DNA from 2 places in the Undibacterium sp. Ji83W genome. Region 2 is predicted to be linked to the other one. Evidence: riboswitches for the same ligand, from Rfam matches in the RefSeq annotation. Region 2 holds a riboswitch; the other holds the start of a gene.

Region 1 (14,989 bases), on a different contig from region 2:
ACTGCAGGCGTGCGGCGTGACCAGTATTCTGATTTTGGCAACACGACCAATCCCAGGCTGGCTCTGGTATGGGAAGTTGATTACAACCTGACCGCCAAATTATTGTACGGCAGTGCTTTTCGTGCGCCAGCTTTTGAAGAACTGTATGTGATCAATAATCCTGTCGTGAATGGTAACCCGGCACTGAAGGCTGAAAGAATGCGCACCACGGAATTGGCGCTGAGCTGGCAAGCGCAACCCGGTTTGCAACTGGGCTTGAATCTGTTCCGTTATCAGATGTCGGACATCATCAGGGTCAGTAATAATTTTTTGAATGAAAATGGCGGCAGCCAGAGCGGCCGGGGTTTTGAACTGGAGGCCAGTTGGGATGTGAGCAAGAATATGCGTCTGGCAGGCAATATTGCTTACCAGCGCGCTATTGACGATACGTCACAAAAAGATCCGGGTTTGACGCCGCGACGCCACGCCTATCTGCGGGCAGACTGGCAGCCTGCAGCAGGATGGCGGGTAAATGCACAAGTCAATCATGTAGCAGACCGCCAGCGTGAACCCGGTGACACCCGTCCGAATGTCAGGGATTACACCACCCTGGATTTGGCACTGGGGACGAACAAAAAGCATGCAGGCTGGGACTGGACTTTGGCAGTGCGTAATCTCTTGAATGCCGATGTGCGGGAACCCAGTCCCTACAGCACGCCATTTGTGAACATGCCAAATGATATACCCATGGGAGGGCGTTCAATATTTTTGCAATTTGGCTATAAATTATAAAAATAACAGACGTATTTGCAAAGAATGGCAACCGCTTATCGGACGGACTGCACAGCTTCAAGAATTTCGATATAGGTGCGCGAGTAAATCTGTTAATGTTGATGGTTCAGTTGAAATACTGATGACTGCAGGGTGATAAGTTTTTGAAAAAAAATACAAATTACATGAGCGCATTTACAGGATGTACCGTGCATGTACTTTATAAGCATTGGTTTATAAGCATGAGTTAAGCCTGTTGGTAAAACCAAAGAAAGTATGAAAGTGTAGATGCTGGAAAACAGCGCCCCTTATTTTTCTGATATCCATGCTTCCCGTGCCAGTAAAAAAACTGACAGGAAGCCAGGGCTGTTTCAGCACGTCTGGCGGTTTTTCAATATCGCTTTTGGCATCATGGTTTTATTTGCCAATCCGGCCAGGGCAGACCAGCTTATATCGATGCCAGACCTGGCGATGTTGCAAAACCAGATGCCGCAAGTGCATACGCCGGCACTGGCTCAGGATTTGCGCATGGGGCGTCGCTATGGCGAGCATCTGGTATTTGCTGATGCGGCAAGCCAGGGACGGCGCCAGGATGTCATCACAGGTGGCAGCGTGGCAGTACTGTATCCCGATATGGGCGAGCCTTACCGCAGTATTTTTGCCAAGATCATCGAAGGCATAGAGAGCAAGTCGCGCATGCCGGTGATCAGTATGCCGATAGGACCAAAGCTGGAAACCGGGGATTTGAATGCACAGTTGAAACGCAATGGTGTCAAGGTCGTCATTGCCCTTGGCCGTCAGGGTGTCAAGCTGGCCAGCAGCCTTGACCGTGAGATTGCCGTGGTGGTTGGCGGGGTGTTGAATATCCCGGAGAGTGAAAGCCGCAGCATGACTGGTGTCAGTCTGATGCCTGACCCAGTACTGCTATTTTCACGGCTGAAAAGCCTGCTGCCGGGTGTCAAAAGAGTCATCGTTGTCTACGACCCCAAAAACAATGAATGGTTGATCAAGCTGGCACGTGAAGCTGCCAAACAGCAAGGTCTGGAACTGGTGACGTATGAAGCCAGAGACCTGGCTGGTGCGGCCCACCAGTATGAAGTGGCCTTTGCCAATGCCGACAAGCGTGACGCTTTATGGTTGCCGCAAGACTCTACGACAGTGGAAGAGGGCAGTATCTTGCCGCTGGTGTTGCGTGAGTCATGGAACCGTGGCGTTCCCTTCTTTTCCAGCAGTTTTTTGCATGCCAAAAAGGGGGCCTTGTTTGCTCTCTATCCGAATAATCTGGAACTGGGACAGAGCCTGGCCTTGGCTGCGCAAAGTGCCGTGAGTGGTGATGGCCGCAAATCCGGGGTATCGCTGTTGCGCGAAGTATTGGTGGCAGTGAATTTGCGTACTGCCAGCCACATAGGTTTGAATATTGATTATCAAAGCCAGAGAAGTTTTGATTCAATTTTCCCCGAGCCCTGAATGAAGACCCGCACACGGGTACTGGTATGAGCCTGCAGTGTGCCCACATGATGAAAGTGAAAGAAGAGAAGTGAACAAGCCAAGCATGCCATGCCTTGATAAGGGGGCTGGCATGATCTTGAATATTCCGGGACATAGTGTTGTTCACCAGTGAAGTTTGAGGGTGGGCGGCCATAAGTAATTTGGTTCAAGTATGAAGTTTTTCAGTAACTACTTTCGCCGCACAGGTTTCAGCCTCCAGCTAACGGTCATCATCACTGCCGCGATTCTGGTGCTGGCACTTTTTTCTTCCATCATGAATTCATGGCAGGCCAGCCATCGCATGCGTGCTTACTTTGTCGTACAAGGTCAGCAAGTGGCAGAAAACCTGGCCAGGCAAAGCCGCCTGGCGCTGCTGTATCACTCCGCAGACAACGCCAGGGAAGTGGTGACCACGACCCTGGCTTTTCCTGATGTCTTGCAGGTGGAAATCGCCAATGCTGATCACAAGATATTGCTGTCACAAAGCAAGCCTGGTGTAGTCTTGCCGCCATTGAAAACACATCCGGCCGGGCCGTTGTCGAGTGCCAGGCTGGAACAGGAAAGTGATCAGGACTGGCGTTTCAGCGCCCCGGTATTAGCCGGCGAAAGTGAAGCTTCGCCTTTTGAAGTGCAGGAAAGCAAACAGCAATTGCTGGGCTATGTGCATGTGGTGGTCGGCAAGACCACCCTTGATAAACTGGTGTCGTCCCTGTTGCTGGGCAACCTCGCTATTACCTTTTCATTCGCCCTGATATTGCTGGCCGTGATACGCCTGATGTCGCGGCAAATGATACGTCCGCTGAACCAGTTGTCTGCCCTCATGGGCCAGGCAGAGGCGGGTGAATCCGGCATGCGTGCCACGCCGGACGGGTCAAAAGACATCATTGAAATGGCGCATGCCTTTAACCAGATGATGGCCGTGCTGGAAGACCGTGAGGCTGAACTCAAGCAATCGCGTGATCAGGCCCTGCATGCAGCTGTCATGAAGGCGCAATTTGCTGCCACCGTTAGCCATGAAGTGCGCACACCTTTGAATGGCGTGGTTGGCATGCTCGACATGCTGAAAGAAATGCGCCTCACCAAAAGCCAGCGTGAATGTGTGGATGTGGCCTGGAATTCTTCCCAGGCTTTGATAGAGCTGATCAATGACATCCTCGATTTTTCCAAGATGGAAGCAGGCAAGGTTGAAGTTGAAGAAATCGAATTTGACCTCAATAAGCTAGTGGCCGAAGTACTGGAATTATTGTCCAAGTCGGCCCAGCAAAAAGGCCTGGAACTGGCTTATCTGGTCGCTGATGATGTGCCCTTGCGCGTCAAGAGCGACCCGCTGCGCTTACGCCAGATACTCATCAACCTGATCGGCAATGCCGTCAAGTTCACCGAACATGGTGAGATAGCGGTGCGAGTGGTGATGGGCCAGTGCCATGATCAGGCAGATCCGGCTTCCATGATGAGCTTGCGTTTTGAAGTCAGCGATACCGGCATAGGCATGTCGGCAGATGCTGTCGCCAATGTGTTCGAATCCTTCGCCCAGGCGGATCGTTCAACTACCCGCAAATATGGTGGTACCGGCCTGGGGCTGGCAATCTGCAAGCAACTGGTGGCACTCTTGCATGGGGAAATCGGTGTCAGCAGTGTGCCGGATCAGGGTAGTAATTTTTACTTTAGCATGCAATGCCATGCCAGCAGTACAGAAAAACCTGCGTTGAACAGTGCCAGTGCTGATTTGCAGGACGAACGCATATTCATCGTTGATCCGAGTGAAGTCGTCCGCAGTTTTTTACTGCAACAACTTTCCCGTCACGGCATGTCTTGCCATGCGGTTGCCAGTGGCATGCAGGCTTTGACTTTGCTGGATCAGGCCGCGAAAGATGGTACGCCACATTCCCTGGTCATCATGGATGTCAGCAGCATGGATGACAATGGCGAAGAACTGGCGCGTCGCTTGCGCAATGATCATCGCTACAGCGGCATCCGTACGCTGGCGCTGGATCGGAATGGCTGCGTGGGTGAGGTTAATTCCTCAACTGCAGAAATTTGTCTGAGCAAGCCTGTACACATCGAAAAACTGCTGGAAGCCTTGCGTCATTTACTGCTGACCACAGCTCATGTGCAGACATCCGCTGCGGTAACAGCAACAGCAGCAACGACAGCTGTAAGGGCGCCTGCACACATGCCCGTCAGGAGCATGGAGGTGACACGCCATCCCTCCAATGGTGGTCATGTGGAATGGCGGGTACTGGTGGTTGAAGACAATCGTACCAATCAAATGGTGGCTGCAGGCATGCTCTCGCTTTCTGCCTGCCATTGCGAATTTGCCGGCAACGGCAAGGAAGCTGTTGAAGCTGCCCGCCGCAACCGCTATGACCTGATACTCATGGACTGCAGCATGCCGGAAATGGATGGCTATGAAGCCACCGTCAGGATACGCAGTTATGAAGACGGCCTGGGCCGACGTACGCCTATCGTAGCAATGACCGCCAATACCCAGCGTGGCGATGCTGAAAAATGCCTGGCGATAGGTATGGATGATTATCTGGCCAAACCCATTACGCTAGTGGAATTGCGCCAGAAGCTGGAGCGCTGGCTTACCCATGGTGGCGCAGCAGGGCGCGCACTGCCGCCAGACGGGCAATTGCAGCCACTCGACAATAGCCCGCTGGACCGTGCGGTGTTTGATAAATTACGCGATATCCTGGGGCCGGGTTTACAGCAGACGGTATCCCTGTTCCTGGAAGACACGCCTGTCTATCTCGAACAATTAAATCAGGGTTTGCAACAAGGTGATGCTGAAATGGTGCGCGCCATGGCGCATTCCATCAAGGGTAGCAGTGGCAATCTGGGCGCTACGAATCTTTTGCAGTTCGCCAAGGAAGTTGAACAACTGGCGCTGGAACGGCATTTGTCAGAAATCACACCCTTGCTGAGCAGCCTGCATCAAGCCTATGAAGCAGTGGCCTCTGAATTGGGTAATGAAGTATTCCTGGAAGATCATGATGCTGTCAGCCATGGCCGCCATGTCGCCAAAGTGCTGGTGGTCGATGATGACCGGAGTACCCGCAGCACACTGCGCCACACCCTGCAAAGAGATGGTTTCAAAGTCGAGGAAGCTGCAGATGGTTCGCAAGCCTTGCTGATGCTGAAACGCATGCGGCCCGATGTCATCCTCATGGATGCAGTCATGCCGGTCATGGACGGTTTTACCGCCTGCAGTCTGATACAGGAAATGCCACGTGGCCGCAGCATACCGGTGTTGATGATCACTGCGCTTGAAGACAATAGTTCGGTAGAAAGAGCTTTCGCTGCCGGTGCCTGCGACTATATCCCCAAGCCTATCCATTTTGCCGTACTGTCGCAACGCGTGCGCCGCATCATAGAAGCGAATCAGGCAGAAAAACGCATACGCCACCTGGCTTTCAATGATGTGCTGACGGGTTTGCCGAACCGCACACAATTCCTTGATCAGTTGGGGCGCAGGCTGACCATGGCCAAGGAGAATGTCGAATCGGTGGCTGTGCTCTTCCTGGATCTGGACAGGTTCAAGAACGTCAACGACACTCTCGGTCATGATGTAGGTGACCGCCTGTTGATCGCAGTCGCCCAGCGCATACGTCGCAGCGTACGTAATGCCGATTGCGTGGCACGTCTGGGTGGCGATGAATTTACCGTGGTACTGAGCGAGCTGGCTGACCCGGCTGCTGCGGCATCGGCTGCACAAAATATTTGCCGCACCCTGGCCAAGCCTTTCCAGATCGATAGCCATGATATTTTCGTGACTGCCAGCATAGGTATTTCTGTTTATCCCAGTGATGGCATGGATGTTGGCACCCTGGTCAAACATGCAGATACCGCCATGTACCGCGCCAAGAAAACCAATACCGACTTCCAGTTTTTTGAAGCGGCGATGGAACATTCGATTTCTGAACGGGTACGCCTGGAAAATGATTTGCGCCGCGCATTGGAGCGTAATGAACTGGCAGTCTTTTATCAGCCCCAGGCACGCATGGATACTGGCGAGATCATTGGTACAGAGGCGCTGGTACGCTGGTTTCATCCTACCCGTGGTATGGTGTCGCCACTGGAATTCATACCGATGGCAGAAGAAACCGGTTTGATTATTGCACTTGGTGAATGGGTATTGCGCACGGCTTGCGCCCAGATGCGCAACTGGATGGATAAAGGCATGTCCCATTTGCGGGTTGCAGTGAATTTGTCTGTCAGCCAGTTATTGCAAAAGGATTTTGCCAACACGGTGGAACAAGTCTTGTTCGATACTGGCCTGCCAGCAAAAATGCTGGAACTGGAAATTACCGAGAGCACGCTGATGGAGCATGCGCAAGACACGCTGGCCATACTGGATCGCTTGCGCAGCCTTGGCGTCAGGCTGACCATTGATGATTTTGGTACCGGCTATTCATCGCTGTCTTATCTGAAGCGCTTCCCTGTCGATATCATCAAGATAGACCGCTCCTTCGTGCGTGATATTCCGGGTGATGCCGATGATGCTGCCATCGTTACCGGCATCATTGCACTGGCACACAGCCTGCGGCTGGAAGTGGTGGCCGAAGGGGTGGAAACGCGTGAGCAACTGGAATTTTTGCGTGCCCAATCCTGCGATATCCTGCAAGGCTTCTACTTGAGTAAACCAATACCGGCACAACAGCTGGAAGATGAAATATTGTCGCAAGTAGGCAGCGTATTCCTGGATCAGACAGGTAAATAAAGCCTGGGACTGTAGCAGTTTGCTGCAGCCTTGATAAAAATTATTAGAGACATGGATTGATCAATGAGGGCTTGCATGTTGCAGCTTCAACTACCAAAATGGCACACCAGTCTGCTACTGGGTTTGCTGGCTATCGTCTTGCTATGCATGAACACGATGGCACATGCACAAACCAAGCCTAAACCTGACTTTTCCGAGATAGAAGCAATACATACGCTGTCTGACCGTGACAATACCGCCGCACTTAAACAACTGCAGGAATACAAAGACAAATTAGGCAAGGATGCAGATTATGTCTTGCGCGCCGAAGTCTTGAAGACGCTGATAGGCATCTTGTATGACGCCGGCAAGATCAAGGAAGCCGATGCCGCCAATACCGAGTTGCTGCAACTGGCCAGGTCACAAAATGACAATGACATGATCAATATGGCTTTGTTGGGCGTAGCCTTTCAGATGCTGGATCAAGGCAAGTTTGCCATGGCGCTGGTGAAGCTCAATGATATACAGCAAAGCCTGCGTGATTCAAAAAATGCGGAAGTGCTCATGCGCCTGAATATTGCTTTCGGCATGGTGCAACTGGCGATAGGTAATTTTGATAAATCCCTGCCGTACTTTCTCGAAGCCTTGAAGCTGGCAGATCAGATACCAAGACGAAGTGCCCAGGCCAAGATGTACCGCATGGAATCCATCGCCAGGCTATACCTGAATATGCACAATGCTGAAAAAGCCTTGGAAACCGCTAATGATGCATTGGCGATGCAACCTAAAATAGAGTCGCCCAAGATAATTTCATCATTGCAAATGGCACGTGGCCTGGCCTTGATAGACTTGGGGCGTCATGATGAAGCCTTGGAAGCTTACAAGACAGTATTGCAGATATCCACGGAAGCTGGCATGCCTGCCGTGGCAGCAACAGCGCTGGGTAATATTGCTGACTATTATCTACATGTGCGCAAGTTCGCCGAGGCTGAGCGTGCGGCTCGCTTTTCATTGGAAAAAGCCCAGGCCATTAATGACCCTTTTGCAATAGCTATCGCCAAAGCGAATATAGGATTTGCCCTGGCTGGACAAAAGAAATTTTCCCAGGGTATAGGCTACATCAACGAAGCCAAGAAGTTTTTCATGGAGACAGGTTCCAAGTCGGATGTCGAAAACCTGCTCAGTGAAATCGGTAATATGTATGAAGCCGCTGATATGTATAAAGAAGCGCTGGCAATCGTGCGCGAACAGCAAAAGCTCAGTGACGAATTATTCCGCTCTGACCGCGCGCGCGCCGTAGCGACCTTGCAGGAACAATTCAATGCCCAGCAAAGACAGAAACAGATTGAATTGCTGGCGCGTGAAAACCAGCTCAAGGATGCCGACATCAAAAACCGCCAGTTACAGCAAGTGGTGTTGACGCTGGCTGCCATCATCATGGTGATGGTGGGTGTGGTCGTCTTTTTCTTGTACAGACGGGTACGCAAGACCAATGAAAAATTGCGCGAAGTGAATGAGCAACTGGAATTTCATGCAGTGCGTGATCCACTCACAGGCTTATACAATCGCCGCTCTTTCGTCGATATGATGAAGGGCAGGGCCATATTGCCAGAAGGTGAAAGACGCGAAGATGCACTGGATAATCCAGACTGTTTAATCCTCATGGATATCGATCACTTTAAAAATATCAATGACAGCTTTGGCCATGCAACCGGTGATGCTGTCCTGATAGAAGTGGCGCGCCGTTTGCGCAGCTCGGTGCGCGATAGCGACATGGTATTGCGCTGGGGTGGAGAAGAGTTTTTGATTTATTCCCCGCGCTCCAATCCTGCACAACTCAAGAGTTTGGTAGAACGTATCTTGCGCAGCATAGGTGAAGAGAGTGTCAAGGTTGATGGGGAAAATGTGCCCGTTACCCTGACCGCAGGTTTCATCAGCCTGCCATTTTCCGGTTTGCCAGAAACCGTCTGTAATTGGGAGAAAGCCTTGCAAATTGCCGACATGGCACTTTATCTGGGTAAGGTCAATGGTCGCAACCGGGCCTATGGCGTCAGCAAATTACTGATCGCCTATGAAGAAGCCTTACCTGTACTTGATCATGATTTGTCTGCGGCCATCAAGGCTGGTATGGTCGAGTTGGTAGAAGTGCATGGGCCAGTGAAACTGCCGGAAAGCAATCTTGCCGCGTCATCAACAATGCAAGATGCGGAATTGGCCAGCGACATTAAATAAAGCACTTGGGTTTAAAAAAGTCGTATAATCTGCCGTCGTCGCGGTTCTGGAGTTATTTCAGAACCCGAAGAAAAATGCTAGGGGTCCTGCCATCAATCTTGTTGGCGGGTGAGAAATACCCTCGAACCTGATCTGGATAATGCCAGCGAAGGGAAGCTGCCGAAGTTTGTGCCGCCTGTATTATGTATTGATCTGTGCGCGCACCTGTTTTGGAAACTCCTTTGCTGGCTCCATGCCAACAAAGCAAAGGAGCCAAAATGAACGCCAACCCGCAATTCTTGTCCGCTACCGCCACGGTAGACGAGGCAGCCATACAGCCACTGCCGAATTCCCGCAAAACTTATATACAGGGCAGCCGCCCCGATATTCGCGTACCCATGCGCGAAATCAGCCAGTCTGATACGCCAGCCATGTTTGGCTCGGAAAAAAACCCGCCTATCTATGTCTACGATACCTCTGGCCCTTATACTGACCCTGAAGTAAAAATCGATATCCGTTCTGGCCTGGCATCTGTACGTGGTGCGTGGATAGCCGAGCGTAATGACACTGAAGAACTGGCTGGCCCGAGCTCTGAATACGGCATCGCCCGTCTGCATGACCCCAAGCTGGCTGAACTGCGTTTCAATCTGAAACGCTTGCCTCGCCGTGCGCTGGCAGGCAAGAATGTCTCGCAGATGCACTATGCTCGCCAGGGCATCATCACACCGGAAATGGAATTTGTTTCCATCCGCGAAAACCTGCGTCGTCGCGAATATCTGGAAAACCTGAAAGCTTCCGGCCCCATGGGCAGCAAGCTCGCAGAAGTCATGGGCCGCCAGCATCCTGGCCAGTCTTTTGGTGCTGCAATCCCTGCAGAAATCACGCCAGAATTCGTGCGTTCAGAAATCGCCCGTGGTCGTGCGATTATCCCTGCCAACATTAATCACCCGGAAATCGAACCTATGATCATAGGCCGTAATTTCCTGGTCAAGATCAATGCCAATATCGGCAATTCTGCAGTCACTTCTTCCATCGGAGAAGAAGTTGAAAAAATGACCTGGGCAATACGCTGGGGTGGCGACAATGTCATGGATTTGTCGACTGGTAAGCACATCCACGAAACCCGTGAATGGATCATCCGCAATTCTCCCGTGCCTATCGGTACCGTGCCTATCTATCAGGCTCTGGAAAAAGTGAATGGCAAGGCAGAAGATCTGACCTGGGAGATCTTCCGCGATACGCTGATCGAGCAAGCTGAGCAGGGTGTTGATTACTTCACTATCCACGCGGGCGTGCGCCTGCAATATGTGCCAATGACAGCCAAACGCCTGACCGGCATCGTGTCACGCGGTGGTTCCATCATGGCGAAATGGTGTCTGGCGCATCATAAAGAAAGTTTCCTGTACGAGCATTTCGAAGATATTTGCGAAATCATGAAAGCCTATGACGTGTCCTTCAGTCTGGGTGACGGCCTGCGTCCGGGTTCCATCTATGATGCTAATGATGAAGCGCAGTTGGGTGAATTGAAAACCCTGGGTGAACTGACACAGATCGCCTGGAAGCATGATGTACAGGTCATGATAGAAGGCCCCGGCCACGTGCCCATGCACCTCATCAAAGAAAACATGGACCTGCAACTGGAACAATGCCATGAAGCGCCGTTCTATACCCTGGGCCCATTGACGACTGATATCGCCCCTGGCTATGACCACATCACCTCCGGCATAGGTGCTGCACAAATCGGTTGGTATGGTACAGCCATGCTGTGTTATGTGACACCGAAAGAACACCTGGGCTTGCCAAACAAGGTCGATGTCAAAGATGGCATCATCACTTACAAAATCGCCGCCCATGCAGCCGACCTGGCAAAAGGTCATCCCGGTGCACAGATACGCGACAATGCCTTGTCCAAAGCACGTTTTGAATTCCGCTGGGAAGACCAGTTCAACATCGGCCTCGATCCCGACAAGGCGCGTGAATTCCATGACGAGACATTGCCCAAGGATTCTGCCAAGGTCGCCCACTTCTGCTCCATGTGCGGCCCGCATTTCTGCTCGATGAAGATTACACAGGAAGTACGAGACTATGCCAATGCGCAAGGTATCAGCGAGATACAGGCTTTGAAGAAAGGCATGGAAGTCAAAGCGGTAGAGTTCATCAAATCCGGCGCGGAAATTTATAAAAAGCAATAGCCATGGTCGATATACAGCTTAATGGAGAAAAGCGGCAACTGGCGAGTGCGCTGCTGGCTGATCTGATCGCAGAACTAAATCTGTCGCAACAGGCGATTGCGGTGGCGGTGAATCGGCAGATTATTCCGAAGTCGCAATGGGGAGACTACCAGTTGCGAGTCGATGACAAGGTTGATGTGGTGCGCGCTATTGGCGGTGGATGAGTGTAGGTTGGGCTACGCTTCATCAGCCCAACGCTGGGCCTAAATTGTCGCTACGAACTTAAATAAAATGCCAAAAAATCATCTCGTAATTGAGCTTTGCAATAAATATGTTTGTTGATCGTCGGGTGAGTGTTGGGCTGATAAAGCGTAGCCCAACCTACGATGCTGTGATGGAACATATCTGGCGATATGTGAATCAAGAAGAACCTAAAGAAGACTGAGAGAATTCCCTCCCCTTCAAGGGGAGGGTTAGGGTGGGGATGGGTTTCAGTTGATAAAACAAGCATGTAGTTTGCTAAAGAAACCCATCCCCATCCCCGCCTTCCCCTTGAAGGGGAAGGAGTTGCACGGCAACTTGTACGAGTATTCCCTTATCGGCAGGCAAGTAAAAACAATTTCCCCAATTTCGGAGAAAACAATGAACACAGAAAACAACCCAGGCTTAACCATAGCCGGCAAAACCTACCGCTCCCGCCTGCTGGTCGGCAGCGGTAAATACAAAGACCTCGAACAAACCCGTCTGGCGACAGAAGCCAGTGGTGCCGACATCATCACGGTAGCAATACGCCGTGTGAACATAGGTCAGGACCCGAATGCACCAAGCTTGCTGGATGTAGTCCCACCTAGCAAATACACCATACTGCCTAACTCAGCGGGTTGCTATAACGCCGAAGATGCAATCTACACTCTACGACTAGGACGTGAATTATTGGGTGGACACAAACTGTGCAAGCTGGAAGTATTGGGCGATGAGAAAACCCTGTTCCCGAATATGCCTGAAACCCTGAAGGCAGCCAAAACTTTGGTACAGGATGGTTTCGATGTCATGGTGTATTGCAGCGATGATCCTATACAGGCGCGCATGCTGGAAGAAATAGGCTGCGTCGCCATCATGCCACTGGCATCACTGATAGGCTCTGGCATGGGTATCTTGAATCCATGGAATCTGTCACTGATTATTGAGCAGTCCAAAGTACCGGTTTTGGTGGATGCAGGTGTAGGTACTGCGTCGGACGCCGCCATCGCCATGGAACTGGGTTGTGATGGTGTGTTGATGAATACCGCAATCGCCGGTGCCAAAGACCCGGTGCGCATGGCGCGTGCCATGGGCCTGGCGGTGGAAGCCGGACGTGAAGCATTCCTGGCAGGCCGTATGCCGCGCAAGTTTGCGGCGTCACCGTCTTCTCCCATGGCTGGCCGCATTGTCTGATATTCGTTTGATGACTATCTGATGAAAACAATAACGCGTCCCTGTGTGCTGGTATTCGCAGGGCATGACCCAAGCGGTGGTGCTGGCATACAGGCCGACATAGAAGCCATCGCCGCGCAGGGTGCGCATGCCTTGCCCGTGATTACTGCACTGACGGTGCAAGACAATGACCATGCCTATGCCGTGCATGCAGTCGATGTGCAAATCATCTTGCAGCAAGCGATGACACTGGTCGCCAAGATACCGGTCAAGGTCATCAAACTGGGTATCGTTGCGCACAAAAAAAATGCGACAGCGATTGCCAGCTTTATCCAGAAGATGAAACAACAGCAAGCTGATCTGCAAGTCATTGTTGACCCGGTATTGGGCAGCGGTCATGGTGACAGTTTGTCGCTGGACGATGCAGTCGAGTCTATTGGGCCTTTATTGAAAGTCGCAACACTGATCACGCCCAATTTACCTGAATTGAAACGCCTGTCACCTCTGGCCATTGACATACAGGCACAGGTGGAAAACCTGATGCGAGCTTATGATGCAGATGTCCTGCTGAAAGGCGGTCATGCAACAGAAGCGCAGGTAAAAAACATCTGGTTCCAGCATCGGCAATGGCAGACAGCACAGGAATGGCTGTGGCCACGATTGCCTGGAGAATTCCATGGAAGTGGCTGCACGCTGGCATCAGCAATTGCGGGGCAGTTGGCAATTGGTGCAGCTTTGCCAGACGCATTACAACAAGCGCAAAGCTACACGCAGCAAAGCTTGATGCATGCATATGCAATAGCAGCTGGTCAGCTTATCCCGGCACGCCAGCCAGTATTGAAGACAAGGAAAAGAGTATGAAAAAATTGAGTCATCATCAATTGAGCGGCTTGTACATCGTCACACCTGACTGGGATGATACTGATCAATTGGTAACCGTCACTGAACAGGCTTTGCAAGGCGGCGCGAATATCGTGCAATATCGCCACAAGACTGCCAGTGCAGAGCTGCGCAAGAACCAGGCACAGGCTTTGCTGGATCTGTGCCGCAGTTTTAATAAACCCTTCATCATCAATGACCATCTGGAGCTGTGTCTGGAAATTGATGCCGATGGCTTACATGTAGGTGGCACGGATATCTCGGTAGCAGATGCCAGAACAAAACTGGGGCCTGACAAGATACTGGGTGCTTCCTGCTACGGCGACCTGGAATTGGCACGCACAGCAGTCAAAGGCGGTGCCAGCTATATTGCCTTTGGTGGTTTCTATCCTTCCCGCATCAAGAAATATGCAGTGACCACACCCGCCAGCATAGTCGGTGATGCTGTAAAGGAATTTGATCTGCCGAATGTTGTTATCGGTGGCATGACACTGGAAAACTGCCAGCCCCTGCTGGCTCAGGGGGCTGACATGGTGGCAGTGATCAGTAGTGTGTATATGACAGACCAGCCACGACTGGCCGCGCACGCATTTATAGAACTTTTCGCTGCGAACCAGGTTTGACAGCGGGAGGATTTATTTTGTTTCGCCTTCAGCTTCTTTGCTGGCAGGCGCAGCTGCTTGCGGTTCCAGGTCTTCAACTTTCAATAATTCTGCCGTGGTCAGGATGCCGACGCTGATGATATCGTGGCCTTCTATGGTCTCGCATTTGCGTGGGTTAGCCAGTGTGCCTTCCGTGCAAAAGCGTATATTGCCTTTCTTCTTGTCCGCGCCCGGATAATAGAACAGCATCATGTCACTGGCTTTTTTGATATACATGGCCTGATCCAGCAATTCTTCCGGGAATTTGCCATCGGTGGCTTTTAACAACCATTCACGCAATTTGGGTATGGCTTCGGTGCTGACTTCGCGGGTTTCCTTATTGTGCGGTCCATGAAAACCCAGGCGTGTGCGTGCCAGGTTCTTGCTGTCGAGCATGCGCCTTTCCGTGCCTGCCATGAACATGATGGCGCAAGAGGAAAAGCAATTTCCCTGGACTGCAGTATTGATTTTTCTGCCTTTGATAAGCTGGGCGATGCCATATGCGGCACCCAGGTCACCGCCAGGGCTTTCAGTCAACACGACATTGCGCACTTCACCGCCTGACAGATTGCGGCGGAATCGCTGTGTGTCATCCGCTTCCACCTTGCCATATAAAATCAAAGTGTCATTTGAGCGCAGCATGGTCATGGCCGCAGCAGGCAGGCTGTACGAAATCATGGCAGCAGCCAGTAAGGTCAGCAAAGGATTCAGGCGTAGCGTCATCATTCAGGAAG
Region 2 (14,989 bases):
CATGGACTGGCCGAGTTATCGTTGCGGCCACTGGCAGAAAAAATCGGGACCAGTGCGCGATTATTAATCTACCACTTTGAATCCAAGGAAAAACTGATCACTGTCGTGATGGAGGAAGTGCGCGCTCGTGTCCAGCAATCGGTGATCAGAATGATGCATGCCATCCAGGGCGAAGCGAGTATGGAGTCGTTCTGGAACTGGATTACCGATAGCGAAAATATTCGCTATGTGCGCTTGCTGTTTGAGGTGCAGGTGCTGGCGCTGCAAAATCCCGCAGTCTACGCGCAATTTCTATCCGATACGAGTTCCAGCTGGCTGGAAGTGCTTGAACATGGCATACCTGAGTCAGCCGACCGCCGCACAATCGCAAGCTTATGCAGCGCTGTGATCGATGGTCTGGTGCTGGATTATATGAGTACAGGCGACCTGGAGCGCACTACCGCCGCATTGAAATTCTTCGTTTCGCTGTTAGGTCAGCACACAAAAAAATTCAAAACATAGGGATCATGAGTCCTATGCTTTTTGGAAGTAAAAACCTGAGAGTCGTCGAGAGGGAAAATAGCAGAAGTCAACTAGATTTCTACGTCCGGTTTGCATAGCATTGACAAAATTTTCAAATGTTTTATCTCACACGATACGCATCAAATACAAGGATATACCCAGTATGAACAAGCTCAACAGCGCCTCAATAAGCGGGACAGAAATAATAACAAATCCAAAGAAATTATTGGCTTCACCCAGACATACTTTGACTTTGTTTGGCATTGTCATGATTTTGCTGGTGGCCGGTGTGCTGAACGTTTCAAACAAGCCTGCCGTTCCCCATGTACCAGATCCGTCTCAAATGATCAAAACCAATTTGATCATGATCGCCATACTCTGGTATTGGGCATTTTTCATTTATAAAGGCATGCAAGGCTATGGCCGTTCGGTTTTGGAATTTTTTGAATTAAAGCTCTTTGCGCCGAATAAATTTATCAGCGATTGTGCCTATGCAGTACTTGCATTCGCGCTTATTTATGCGTTTTCATACGGTGTGCACACTCTCTTGCCTGACCATGCTTCGCAATCCGGCAACCCCATTCTTTCTTCCACACCGACCGGCTTATTGGGAGTCACTGCCTGGATATGTTTATCATTCAGTGCAGGCATATGTGAAGAGATCGTGTTTCGGGGTTATCTCCAGCGCCAGCTTGCAGCAATGACGGGAAATGTCGGCGTTGCCATCTTGCTCCAGGCTATTCTGTTCGGTATCGGACATGCCTATGAAGGCCTTAGCTCGGTAGTGGCAATCGTGCTGCATGGACTAATCCTGGGTATTCTCGCCAAATGGCGAGGCAATATACGTGCTGGCATTATCGAACACGCGGGGTGGGATATTATCGCCGGCTTCGGACTCATAAGTGCAAATTGGTAAAATCGCTGTGACAGATAGCAAGAGCAGCTCGCCGCAAATTAGCCGTATTGCTGTACCCATAATTCAGGCGGCATTCAAGATGTGCAGGCAACAGAAATAAAAAAAGACAGGTTTAAAAACCTGTCTTTTTTATGAAGCGAATCTATCTGGATTCCATCAGAAATCAAATTGTGCCGACAGTTTATAAGTACGCGGCGCACCTGGGAATAAATAGCCACCCAGGGATTGTGTCACATCACGCCAGTAAAACTTGTCCAGGGCATTGTCGATATTGAAGCGCAGGGTAGTGGCTGTACTGCCAATTCGTGTCGCATAACGCGCACCCAGATTCACTACATGGTAGCCGGGCACAGTCACGCTATTGTCCGGGCTGAATGCCTTGCTGCTGGCATATTGCCAGCTTGCATTCAGATTCAAACCCTTGACTTCAGCTACGGCATAATCTGTATAGATCGTCGATTTGAAGCGTGGCACATTCATGACACGCTTGTCGTCCAGACTGCTGATGCCAGTGTTTTGCTGTTTGGCATCCAGCGCAGTCAGGCTGGCACCCAGATTCAGTTGTGATGTCAGCTTGCCTTGGGCTGAGAGTTCCAGGCCAGTGTGCAAGGCTTCGCCATTGCTGACATAGGTATTGCTGCTATTGGTATATTCCAGCGGCTTCTTGATGCGGAAGATAGCTGCAGACAGGCTCAGGTCGCGCTGCACATCTGCCTTTACGCCAAATTCAATTTGCGTGGATTTGCCCGGGTTCAGCATTTTATTTTCATTGCTGGTTCCAAAAGGGGCGATGCCACCATGCTCCAGGCCTTGTGCAAAACTGCCGTAGACAGAAACTTGCTGCGTCGGTTTGAATACCAGCGCTGCCGTCGACAGGAACTTGTTCTGGTCATAGCCAGGATTATCAAACTGCGTGCGCGAGATGTTCAAATGACGCAGACCCAGATGCAGTTTCAGATTGTCTTGCAGACTGATAATGTCTTGTACAAATGCAGACCATTCTTTGTCCGTGCGGCGCAAGAAGACCGGGCCGGTTTTATTTGCCGATGGCATTACGCTGACAGGACGGAACAAATTGCTACTGCCTGCATAGTCATACACATAGTCGCCAAAATAATCTTTACGCTGTGAATTGCTGAGACCAACAGCCAGCTCATGCTGCATACCACCCAGATTGAATTTGCCATTCAGCAGGGCTTGTGTGCCCCACAGTGATTTGGATTCATTGACGCTTTGATAGTCATACACATCATAGTCACCATTCGCGCAATAGCCCGGGTACAGATTGGCTGCACCACAGCCATAAGGAAAGGCGGTGTAGTCATCGCGCTTGAATTCATGCTTGTTGGCAGAGACACTGGCGCGCCAGTCAGCATTGATCTGATATTCAAAACGCAGGCCCAGATTGCTGTTGCGAGTGTCTACTGGTTTTGCCCAGGGCTGGGCATTCAGCATCAGATCCGCAGGAACGCCGCGTGGCAAATCTGTACCATTGAATAATTGAAAGCCAGGTACCGACAATTGTGATTTATGCTGGTAGTCAGCATCGATTTGCAAAAGGGCTTGCGGCGTGATGTGCCAGTCAAATGCAGCAGAAACAAACTGGCGTTGACCATCCGCACCTTTGACATAAGAACGCAAGCGTTCACCCGCTGCATTGATGCGGAAGCCAAACTGCTTGTCGCTGGAATTGTCACTGATATCGGCAGCGCCATACACAGTACCGCGCTCACTGATTTCAAATGTAGCAGAGCGAACGGCATAGCTGGTCGGGCGCTTGGTCACATAATTGATGATGCCACCTGGTGTGCCAAAACCAGCCTGAAAGCCTGCAATACCTTTGAGTATTTCTATGCGTTCCTTGTTTTCCAGTGGGATAGAGGCGTCGCCTGGTATGGCAAAACCGTCCTTGCGATAACTGCTGGAATTATCCAGGGCAAAGCCGCGTATCGAAAATTGCTCAGCATAACCAATGGCGTTATAAGCATCATTGACGCTGGCATCAAACTTCATCGCATCGGTAGTCTGGCGTATGCGCAAGTCTTGCATCTGCGCTGTGCTGAAGGCATTGACAGAGCTGGGCGTATCCAATAGCGCTGCATCAATAAAACCAGTGACCTTGCTGCGTTCGACCTTGGTTTCCGTACCTTTGCTGCCAGTGATCGTCACTTCTGGCAGCGATTTATCATTGCCTGGAGTGCTCTGGGCATAAGCTGACGATAGCAGCAGACAAGCCTGGGCAATGGAAAAGGCAATGACAGTAGGTCGTAATAAGCGTGGGCGTAATACAGTATTGACAGTATTGTTAGACATGGTTTGCTCTTGGTGCGTTGTGGGTGACAGCGCGGGAGCAAACAAAGAAGCAGGAGGAGCCGGGACTTTGCGCTTCCCTTCGCTGGCATTATCCAGATCAGGTAGAAGGGACTCTCTCACCCGGAAACTATTGCTCCCAGGACCCCTAGCGTAGGCTGCAGTTTAACACGAAACCATTAGCACGGCTTTTCCGTGGCTTTTGGGGACGATTTGATGCCTAAATGCCTTGTTTTGCTTCGATTTTGACAGTTCTGAAATTACGCCATAAACCCTCAGCCGAATACACGACCAAAGCTGCCCAGATAGCGATAAAACCTGCCAGTTTATTTGAGTCAAAAGGTTCATGGTATAGCCAGACACCAATCAATAATTGCACCAGGGGCGAGATGTATTGCAATAAGCCCAGTGTCGTCATCGGTATGCGCCGCGCGCCAGCAGCAAACAGGAGCAGGGGGATGGCGGTAATCGGGCCGCTGATGAGTAACAGCATTTTGATATCGACACCGCTGGCGATGAAAGTGTTTTGCCCCTGTACAGTCATCCAGCATAACCATGCAAATGCAAACGGGAAGAGCAGGGCGGTTTCCAGCGACAAGCCTTCAAGTGCACCCAGGGCAGAGGTCTTGCGCAGCAAGCCGTAAGTACCAAAGGTGGTCGCCAGCACCAGGCCTATCCATGGTAAATGGCCCGTCTGTATGGTGAGCCAGGCGACACCCACGGCAGCCAGGGCCACTGACAACCACTGACCAGGGCGCAGTTTTTCACGCAAAAGGACAGAGCCGATCAGGATGTTGACGAGAGGGGTAATGAAATAACCAAGGCTGGCATCAACGATGTGGCCGTGATTGACTGCCCAGATATATACAAACCAGTTGGCGGATAACAGTACTGCACTCAATGCAAATCCAGCAATCAGTTTAGGTTGTTTCGCTGCTACCCTGACCCAGCTCCATTGTTTGCGCCAGGTCAGGACACCGACCAGGAATAGCAGCGACCACAGCATGCGATTCAGAAGGATTTCCAGTGCTGGTACGTCGTGCAGGGCTTTGAAATAGATGGGGAACAGGCCCCAGAGCAAATAAGCGGAGCCTGCAAACAAAATACCTTGGCGCATGAGAAGCAATCAATCAATTGAGCTTGCAGCAGCAAGCAAGACTCACATTATCGCTGCAAAATGAATTGTTTGCTGCGCGTGCCTTGCGCAAGCCTATTTTGCTTTTGCTGCGGCCAGATGCTTGCAGAGTGCTTCTGTACCATCAAGTATGCGCGGCCCGGCTCGGTTCAGCCAGTCACCTTTGACTGCATAGAAATTATTTTTCTTTACGGCTGTCAGGATGGGGTATTGCTTCCAGTCTGCCATGCTGTCGATATTTTCACCGCTGCTGAAGATGACATCAGGGTTCGCCGCCAGCACTGCTTCATTGGTGATCGTGGAACTCAGTTCCTTGAGCTGGCCAAATACATTTTTGCCGCCGCACAGACGTATGGAGTCGGACACCATATGCGTGTCATTGATGGTCATCAATGGCCTGCGTATCATTTGATAATATACGCTGACAGGTGCTGCCCCCGCTGGCAATTGATAAGTCTTGCGCAGATTGTCGAGACGCTGCCTGAACTTTTGTGCATTGGCTTTACCAGTACTTTCTGTGCCAGCCAGTGTCGCCAGTCTTTCTATCGAAGTTGCCACCATTTCAAAATTATGGGGCTCACTTTCAAAGACAGTGATGTGGTTGCTGCGCAATTTATTGGCCAGGATTTTTGCATTGCCAGTACCCCATACAATAACCAAGTCAGGTTTGAGAGCGAGCAAACGTTCCAGATCCAGAGCGAAAATATTACCTATCGACGGCAGTTTTTTTGCAGCTTCGGGGTAGTCACTGTAATCGGTCACTGCGATGATGTTATTTGCCGCACCAGCCTCAAACAGCATCTCGGTAATATGCGGTGCCAGGCTGACGATGCGTTGCGCGGGCTTCTCAACCGTGACCTGGCGTTGTGCATCGTCCAGTACTGTGATGGATGCATGGGCAACAGCAGGTAATGCAAGGCTCCCGACCAGGCCCACGATGAGGCAGCTTGCAAGTGCAACGCTGCCTGTTAGCAATTGCAAGCGGCGCATCAGATTTCCAGATTGTCGATCAGGCGCGTACCGCCCAGCTTGGCGGCAGCTACTACAACCAGCGGTGATTGCTGGGCGATATCACCAGCAGATGGCGGTTGCAGGTCCGCGCGTTTGCGTATGGAGATGTAATCCGGTTTCCAGTTGCGCGCTGCCAGTTTTGCCATGGCCTGACGCTCAAGTTCAAACATATCCAGATGGCCGGCGCGTACTTCTTCCGCGACTTCATTCAAGACTTTATACAAGGCCGGTGCTTCAGCACGTTCTGTTGGCGACAGATACATATTGCGTGAAGACAGGGCAAGACCATCTTCTGCCCTGAAAGTTTCTGCGGCGATGATTTCGGTAGGCAGGGCAAATTGCTTGCTCATATTGCGCACTATCATGAGCTGCTGGTAATCTTTTTTGCCGAAGACAGCAACGCGTGGCTGTACGCAAGAGAACAGTTTTAATACGACGGTGGTGACGCCGGTAAAGAAGCCGGGGCGGAATTCGCCTTCGAGTATATTGCCCAGGTCATCTGGTGGGCGCACGCGGTATTCTTGCGGTTCTGGGTACAAGTCTTTTTCAGTCGGCGCAAACAAGACATACACGCCTTCTTTTTCCAGCTTCTCTACGTCAGCCTGGAAAGTGCGCGGGTATTTGTCGAAATCTTCATTCGGACCAAATTGCAGGCGATTCACGAAAATTGAGGCGACTACAGGGTCACCATGTTTTTTTGCCAGCCGCATCAGGGATAGATGCCCTTCATGCAAATTGCCCATGGTTGGCACAAATGCAGTACGCAATTGTCCGCTCAACTGGTCGCGCAATTCTTCAATGGAGGAAATGATTTTCATGTTACGGCTCTTTAGTGAGGAATAGTTTTATTCTTGCGATCAGGCTGGGGAATAGGCCAGACGCACGTAGATGGGTGCAAAGGCTTCGGCCTGGGTGATTTCTATCAGGGTCTCTTTGGCCAGTTCAAGCAGGGCGACAAAATTCACGACCAGCACCGGCGCACCACGGCTGACATCAAACAGGTCAGAGAATTCTACAAACTTGGATGACTGCAGCTTGCGCAAAATACCTGTCATGTGTTCACGCACCGAGAGTTCTTCTCGGCTGATCTTGTGATGGGCGACGAGAGTAGCACGCTTCAGTACATCAGCCCAGGCAGACTGCAGGTCGGCGATATCAACTTGCGGCCAGTGCAGCACGGTGTTTTGTTCGACAAACACCTGGGCATGCAAAAAGTCACGCCCCAGTTGCGGCACCGCATTCAGGTCATAGGCTGCCAGCTTCATCTGTTCATATTCGAGCAGACGGCGTACCAGTTCTGCACGTGGATCATCGGCTTCTTCGCTGTCTTTGCTTTTGTTCGACGGCAGCAGCATGCGCGATTTGATTTCGATGAGCATGGCTGCCATCAACAAATACTCAGCCGCCAGTTCCAGATTGTGTTTGCGTATCTGTTCGACATACTGCAAATACTGCAGCGTGACTTGCGCCATGGGGATGTCGAGGATATTGAAGTTTTGTTTGCGTATCAGGTACAGCAGCAAGTCCAGCGGGCCTTCAAATGCTTCCAGGAATACTTCCAGTGCATCAGGCGGAATGTAGAGATCATTTGGCAGCTTGAATAGCGGCTCGCCATACAGTTTGGCAAACGCCAAACCATCGACAACATCAGGCGTGCTGTCGACTGTGCCAACCAAAGGTAAGTCGGTTGGCGTTAAAGCGTTTGTGGAGGTCACAAGCTTTCCGGATTATCGCTGTGCGGCTTATATATTGACGCAGGCTCAATCAGCCCTTGTTTTGATACACGTAGGCTTGCTGATTGATGCGCGATTCCTGAGTGCGTTTTTGCGTATCCAGATCTATCGCCTGTTTGTCCCACAGCAGGGCACGGCCATCACGCTGGCTTTGCTCCAGCGCAGGATTGGCTTTTTTTAAATCTTTGATGAAGTTGGTTGCTTCAGATTCGTACAACGAGAATTGCTTGGAGAATTTCATAATTTGAAATAAACACAAAAAGTCGGATGAAGCCGCATTTTACTCTGCTTTTGAAATCTGAATATCATTTTGCCCGTGGGGGAAACACTCAAGCCAGACAAAGAAATTACAGATCCTTGTCTTCCAGCCATTTTTTGACGTGGACAGGGCGATACTCTGCAAACTTTTTTAATAGCTGAGCAGGATCTGTTTCTATATACAGCAAATCCAGATGCGCAGGCCGCAGGAAACCTTGTTCTACCGTATGCAAGAGAAAATCATGTAACTTCTGGTAGAAATCATTGATATTGTATAAACCAACAGGTTTTTCATGAAAGCCCAGTTGTGACCAAGTCAGTACTTCAAATAATTCTTCCAGTGTGCCTATGCCACCGGGCATGGCGATGAAGGCATCCGATAATTCCGCCATCATGGCTTTGCGCTCATGCATATTGGCAACAATATGCAGCGAGCTGAGGGCAGTGTGGCCGACTTCCTTGTCCATCAGCGCTTTAGGGATGACACCTGTTACTCTGCCGCCCAGGCGCATGACTTCATCCGCGATGACACCCATCAGGCCGACATTGCCGCCACCATATACCAGGCCAAGGTCTTGCCTGACCAGTTGAGCGGCCAGTTGGCGCGCTGCAATGGCGTAGTCTTCAGTGATGCCGGGAGAGGAGCCGCAATAAACGCAAATGTTTTTCATGCAGGATTGATCTTGCGCAAATAGTCTTGCGACAGTTTTTCAAAGACATTCTTGGTTTCGCCACGCAGGTAAGGGCTGATCAGGACGATCACCTGATAACAGCCACGAGCCAGTGACTCCGACATGGTTTGCAATTCGGTATATTTGCGCGGATTGCGCACATATTCATACGACAGCCAGTAAGTTGCGACTACTACCATATTAGTGGCTAGGGCATCAATCTCTATGTCGTTGGCTTCAAACTCGCCGTCGGCGCGCAAGCCGTTACACAATTCCGTCGCTACCTTGATCTTGTGCGTCAGTATTTCTTTGAAGTTGAGTTCCAGTTTGCGGTTTCTGGACAGCAAATCATTCAAGTCACGATAGAAAAAGCGATAGCGCCAGACCAGTTCAAACGTCAGGTGCAGATAAGTCCAGATATCCTGAATATTGGCTTTGCGCCCTTCGGGGAAGGCCAGTTTCTTGTTGATTTCTGCCTCGAACTGCACAAAGATGGAATTAACGATGTCATCTTTATTGCGGAAATGATAATACAGATTGCCTGGGGAAATATTCATTTCCTCGGCAATCACGGTCGTGGTGATATTGGGTTCACCGAATTCATTGAAGAGGCGCAGAGATAGTTCAAGTATGCGTTCCCTGGTGCGACGAGGAGCTTTGTGTTGCATGTCATTCTTCTCGATAATTTATTTCATAAGAATAACATTGAAAACGCAACATCAAAAGAGTATCAGGCTTTTGACTGTGCTTTCAGTTCAATTTCTGAGGGAATGTGAATCAATCTGGTCTTGGCCAGACGGTCATGCAGAAATTGCCCTTGCTTGTCAAAGCGGGCGGTGTAAGCCCAGGCCAGCATGCCAGCGATTACTATGCCAGCCATTTGCCATTCTTTCAGGCCCAATTGATAGTCCAGCGCCATGGCAGGCAAAAACCACATCCAGGCCAGGCAATAGCGGACGGTGGCTTTGATGACAGGCAGTTTGCCGCCATCCAGATCCACCACTTTAATGCGCCAGGTTTGCATGGCCAGGGTTTGGCCGCTACGGCTCCAGCAGAATACAAAATAGGTGCCAATGACCACAAACAGCCAGAACTGGCGGGCGTGACGCAACATCAGGGCGTGCCTGCTCTGCGTGATGACGTCAAAAATAAAGCCAGAAACAAAAACAATGCCAAACAAGAGCATGGCTTCATAGACCATGCAAATCAGGCGGCGGCGTATAGCTGGAGCGATCAGATCAGAATTCACAGGATTACTTGCTTGAGGATGCGGGGATGCTTGCTGCCGTTGTATCTGTCGTACTGGACCCAGAGCCTGCAATTGCGGCTGAGGCAGGTGCTGCAGTGACAGTCGCTGGTGGCGTCACTGCTTTTGCAACTGGTGCAGTAGTAGCAGTTGCAGCGACAGGCTTGGGGCCAACTTTGATCGGTGCCAGAATTTTTGGATTCTTGACAGATTCAGATGGCAGATTGGTTACACTTTTCTTTTTTTGATTTTCATCAGCCAGGCGTTTTTTTTCTTCTTCGCTTAACTGCTGGTATTGCTGCCACTGAGCAGATTTATGCTCGGGCTTGAGTTGCGTTGACTTTGCGTAATTTTCACGCGCGGCCATACGTTGCTCTGGTGTCAATTTGACCCAGTCGCGCATACGTTCTTGTAGTCGGGCTTGCTCATCTGGCTTCATCGTCGCATAACGATTGGCGATCTCCAGCCATTTTTTCTTACCAAGCTCGGACATCTTGTCCCACTCCGGACTCAGCGGTGCCAGAGCCTGCTTTTGCGCTGCACTTAATTCTATCCACAAAGGCTTGCTCAGGGTGCTGCCACCCAGCAAACTGCTGCTGGCTTTAGCCGTACTTTGTGGATTGGACGCAGGAACAGAAATACCGCCAGCAAAAGCCAGCGGTATTGCAAGAGACAGAATAATGAGACAGACAGAATTCGGTATTAACGCAAACGTCACTACTACTCCTCTGTTTTGTTCAAATAAGCACTGAACCCGGTATCAACATAAGCGGCAGGAGGCAATTCATCAACCAGAACAGCAGCATCAATATCTGCCAGTTCATTAATGTTTTGCTGTTGCTCGTATTCATAAATGCCCAGCAAGCCAACCACCAATACCAGCAAGGGCAAGGCCAGGCCCAGCTTACCCATCCAGGAACCCGGTCCCTGGAAAGAAAAGCCAGAATTTCCAGCCAGTGCGCCTTTAAATACCCGTACTGCCACAGGCGCTTCTTGCTTCTTGCGGGCTAAAGCTTGTTTGCGTGCTTGTGCCAGCCTGTCCAGAGTGGGGGCAGGCAGGCTTTCCGCTGACTCATTCAGCGCCCGTCTTACCTTGTAAGCAAACTCAAGGTCTTTCGCTTCTTTTGAATAGTTCATAGGTGAATTCCTTTAGCCTTGAGCGTGATGGCCAATGCGTGCGTCGCTCTGGAGCAGTGTGTTTTGACGCTGCCTTCTGAACAACCCATTGCAGCGGCGGTTTCCGCTACATCCATGTCTTCCCAATAACGCATGAGGAAGGCTTCCCGTTGACGTGCTGGAAGTTTTTTTATTTCTTCGTCAATTATGTTGAGAACTTGCTCACGTTCTATCTTGTCGGCACTGGATTCTGATGATTCCGAACCCTCTTCAGCAGCATAGCTTTCCAACAAGTCAAAATTGTCGTCGTCCTGATTATTGGACGGTGTAATACTTGAAAACAAGCTGACCCAGGTGTTTCTGACTTTTTCCCGGCGGAAAAAGTCCAGAATCGTGTTTTGCAGTATACGCTGAAACAGCATGGGCAATTCTGCGGCAGGCTTGTCACCATATTTTTCGGCGAGCTTGATCATCGCTTCCTGGACGATGTCCAGAGCAGACTCTTCATTTCTTACTGTATAGACAGCATGTTTGAAGGCGCGACGTTCTACACCTTCCAAAAAGCTGGATAATTCTTTGTCTGTGGCCATTGTTGGCAGTTACGTGCTTTACGTGGTTTATAGCAGATGCTGCTTCTTTTGATTGTGATTGAACTTTTTAAAGAAGCGGGTCATGCAAAATTGCGCACATGCTAGCAAAAATACGTGCTTATGTCCTGAATTTTGTGCTTTCTTGTCATTTGATAACATTTTAAAGGGAAATAAATTTCTTTTCTTATAGAATTTTCCTTGACCAAATTGCTGCGACGCAGTAACGTATGAGTCCGTCCCAAAATCTCGGGGCATAAAATGCTTGCCTGGAACAGCCCACAATGCTGCAACCGGCAAGTTCGCTTTAAGAAGCTGTTTGTTCTGACCCATGCCACAAGCGTGAGAAGTCTGTCGTTGTAAAGCCTTAATACTGATTGAACGAGTGCACTAAGCCTTGCCTGGCACCATATCCAACGGATGTGTAAAGGGGAATGTGACCGCACATAAAGGGATTTCAGCTTTCCGGTATTTACATGTCGATTTCGCCAGGAAAGAACATCCGATCAATCTCCTATGGACCTTGAAAGGACACAATTTATGAGTTCAGAATTTACAGGCGCAGAGATACTTGTCAAGTGTCTTGCCGAAGAGGGTGTTGAGCACGTATTCGGATATCCGGGCGGTGCCGTACTCTATATCTATGACGCGATTTTTAATCAGGACAAGTTTCAACACATCCTGGTGCGTCACGAGCAGGCTGCAGTACATGCTGCCGATGCTTATTCCCGTTCCTCCAATAAAGTAGGCGTGGCTCTGGTCACTTCCGGACCTGGCGTTACCAATGCGGTAACCGGGCTGGCAACTGCTTATATGGATTCGATTCCCATGGTGATCATTTCAGGTCAGGTGCCCAGTGCCGTTATCGGCCAGGATGCTTTCCAGGAGTGCGACACCGTCGGTATTACCCGTCCATGCGTAAAGCATAATTTTTTGGTGAAGGATGTCAGAGATCTGGCCGAGACCGTCAAGAAGGCATTCTATATAGCAACGACAGGTCGTCCGGGCCCTGTGCTGGTGGATATCCCTAAAGATATCAGCATGCACAAAACCACCTACAGCTACCCTAAAGAAGTCGAAATGCGCTCTTACAAGCCAGTCGACAAAGGGCATGCAGGACAAATTCGCAAAGCTGTGCAGTTGTTGTTGCAGGCTGAACGTCCCATGATTTACACCGGCGGCGGCGTGATACTCGCGCATGCGGCGCCGGAGCTGAACAAGCTTGTCGATCTGCTCGGTTTTCCATGCACCAATACCTTGATGGGTCTGGGTGCTTACCGTGCCAGCGATGAAAAATTCGTCGGCATGCCAGGCATGCATGGTACTTACGAAGCCAATATGGCCATGCAGCACTGTGACGTGCTGATCGCCATTGGCGCACGTTTTGATGACCGTGTAATCGGCAACCCCAAGCATTTTTCTTCACATCCACGCAAGATCATTCACATTGATATTGACCCTTCGTCGATTTCCAAGCGCGTCAAGGTTGATATTCCTATCGTAGGTAATGTCAAAGACGTGTTGCAGGAAATGTTGTCACAACTGAGTACGGTTGAGACGCGTCCTGATCCCAAGGCGCTGGCTACCTGGTGGAAGCAGGTCAATGAATGGCGTGGTCGTGAATGCCTGAAATACCCGACTTCGAGTGAAGTCATCAAACCGCAATCCGTTGTTGAAAAAGTCTGGGAAGTCACCAAGGGCGATGCCTTTGTTACTTCTGACGTAGGCCAGCATCAGATGTGGGCAGCGCAATACTACCGTTTCGATAAACCGCGTCGCTGGATCAATTCCGGGGGCCTGGGCACCATGGGTGTAGGTTTGCCGTATGCCATGGGTGTGCAGATGGCTAATCCAGACGCGACTGTCGCCTGTATCACTGGTGAAGCATCGATACAGATGTGCATACAGGAGCTCGCAACCTGCAAGCAATATCACCTGACACCAAAAATCATTTTGCTGAACAACCGCTTCCTTGGCATGGTCAGGCAGTGGCAGCAAATTGATTATGGCTCACGCTATTCCGAGTCTTACATGGACTCTTTGCCCGACTTTACCAAGCTGGTCGAGGCTTATGGCCACGTCGGCATGAAGATAGAAAATCCGGCAGACGTGGACGGTGCAGTGCGTGAAGCCTTTGCCATGAAAGACAGACTGGTATTCATGAACTTCATTACTGATCAAACCGAGAACGTCTGGCCTATGGTCAAGGCAGGCAAGGGCTTGACTGAAATGTTGTTGGGTTCGGAGGATCTGTGATGAGACATATTATTTCCATCCTTCTTGAAAATGAAGCAGGTGCCTTGTCCCGTGTGGTTGGCCTGTTTTCTGCTCGCGGCTATAACATTGAAACCCTGACGGTCGCACCGACTGAAGACCCGACCCTGTCACGTATGACTATCGTGACTTCCGGTTCTGATGACATCATCGAACAGATCACCAAGCACTTGAACCGCCTGATTGAGGTAGTCAAGGTGGTTGACCTGACCGAGGGCGCGCACATAGAGCGCGAACTGATGCTGATCAAAGTACGAGCGGTCGGCAAGGAGCGCGAAGAAATGAAGCGCACCGCAGATATTTTCCGTGGCCGCATCATCGACGTCACCGAAAAGACCTACACCATAGAATTGACCGGTAATAAAGGTAAATTGGATGCTTTCATAGATTCAATCGACCGCACGGCAATTCTGGAAACGGTACGTACCGGTGGTTCAGGCATAGGACGCGGCGAACGCATCCTCAAGGTTTAAAAAATAGTTTCAGGCATACGCCATTCCCTACAAAAAATACTTAATTATTAGGATACAAAATGAAAGTTTTCTACGACAAAGATTGTGATCTCTCCCTGATCAAAGGCAAAAACGTTGCTATCATCGGCTACGGTTCTCAAGGCCATGCACATGCACAGAACTTGAATGATTCCGGCTGTAAAGTAACTGTCGCCCTGCGTAAAGGCGGCGCTTCATGGGACAAGGCAAAAAATGCCGGTCTGAACGTAGCTGAAGTGAACGACGCAGTCAAAGCTGCTGATGTCATCATGATCTTGCTGCCAGATGAAAACATCGCCCAGGTTTACGCTGAAAATGTTGCTCCTCACGCCAAGCAAGGCGCAGTGCTGGCATTCGCTCACGGCTTCAATGTTCATTACGGTCAAGTCGTGCCTCGCGCCGATCTGGACGTCATCATGATCGCTCCTAAGGCACCGGGCCATACTGTACGTGGTACTTATAGCCAGGGCGGCGGCGTGCCTCACCTGATCGCTGTATATCAGGACAAATCCGGCTCTGCCCGTGATATCGCCTTGTCTTACGCGATGGCTAACGGCGGTGGCCGTGCCGGCATCATCGAAACCAACTTCCGTGAAGAGACAGAAACAGATTTGTTCGGTGAACAAGCTGTTCTGTGTGGTGGTGCTGTTGAACTGATCAAAGCTGGTTTTGAAACCCTGGTTGAAGCTGGTTACGCGCCAGAAATGGCTTACTTCGAATGTCTGCATGAATTGAAACTG

Evidence for each region. A riboswitch is a leader RNA that binds a small molecule or an ion and turns the genes downstream of it on or off. The one in region 2 is predicted to bind thiamine pyrophosphate.
Region 1: another riboswitch for thiamine pyrophosphate. It lies ahead of thiC (phosphomethylpyrimidine synthase ThiC); the one in region 2 lies ahead of ACO0LD_RS01165 (TonB-dependent siderophore receptor).

What each region holds. Positions count from the first base shown of each region.
Region 1 covers NZ_JBMPOZ010000033.1:12,897-27,885, forward strand. Annotated here, with positions in the region: gene ACO0LD_RS29925 (TonB-dependent receptor plug domain-containing protein) at 1-771, shown strand, start outside; gene ACO0LD_RS29930 (ABC transporter substrate binding protein) at 1,039-2,217, shown strand; gene ACO0LD_RS29935 (EAL domain-containing protein) at 2,411-6,961, shown strand; gene ACO0LD_RS29940 (tetratricopeptide repeat-containing diguanylate cyclase) at 7,037-9,172, shown strand; TPP riboswitch at 9,242-9,343, shown strand; gene thiC (phosphomethylpyrimidine synthase ThiC) at 9,430-11,343, shown strand; gene thiS (sulfur carrier protein ThiS) at 11,346-11,546, shown strand; gene ACO0LD_RS29955 (thiazole synthase) at 11,965-12,756, shown strand; gene thiD (bifunctional hydroxymethylpyrimidine kinase/phosphomethylpyrimidine kinase) at 12,778-13,596, shown strand; gene thiE (thiamine phosphate synthase) at 13,593-14,237, shown strand; gene ACO0LD_RS29970 (hypothetical protein) at 14,250-14,981, opposite strand.
Region 2 covers NZ_JBMPOZ010000001.1:238,900-253,888, reverse strand. Annotated here, with positions in the region: gene ACO0LD_RS01175 (TetR/AcrR family transcriptional regulator) at 1-501, shown strand, start outside; gene ACO0LD_RS01170 (CPBP family intramembrane glutamic endopeptidase) at 665-1,417, shown strand; gene ACO0LD_RS01165 (TonB-dependent siderophore receptor) at 1,574-3,730, opposite strand; TPP riboswitch at 3,788-3,887, opposite strand; gene rarD (EamA family transporter RarD) at 3,948-4,844, opposite strand; gene ACO0LD_RS01155 (cobalamin-binding protein) at 4,938-5,852, opposite strand; gene panC (pantoate--beta-alanine ligase) at 5,852-6,691, opposite strand; gene ACO0LD_RS01145 (segregation and condensation protein A) at 6,731-7,588, opposite strand; gene ACO0LD_RS01140 (DUF3460 family protein) at 7,638-7,847, opposite strand; gene ACO0LD_RS01135 (TIGR00730 family Rossman fold protein) at 7,954-8,535, opposite strand; gene ACO0LD_RS01130 (TetR/AcrR family transcriptional regulator) at 8,532-9,203, opposite strand; gene ACO0LD_RS01125 (RDD family protein) at 9,266-9,784, opposite strand; gene ACO0LD_RS01120 (DUF3106 domain-containing protein) at 9,789-10,499, opposite strand; gene ACO0LD_RS01115 (DUF3619 family protein) at 10,502-10,918, opposite strand; gene ACO0LD_RS01110 (RNA polymerase sigma factor) at 10,915-11,487, opposite strand; gene ACO0LD_RS01105 (hypothetical protein) at 11,515-11,817, opposite strand; gene ACO0LD_RS01100 (acetolactate synthase 3 catalytic subunit) at 12,025-13,740, shown strand; gene ilvN (acetolactate synthase small subunit) at 13,740-14,231, shown strand; gene ilvC (ketol-acid reductoisomerase) at 14,291-14,989, shown strand, end outside.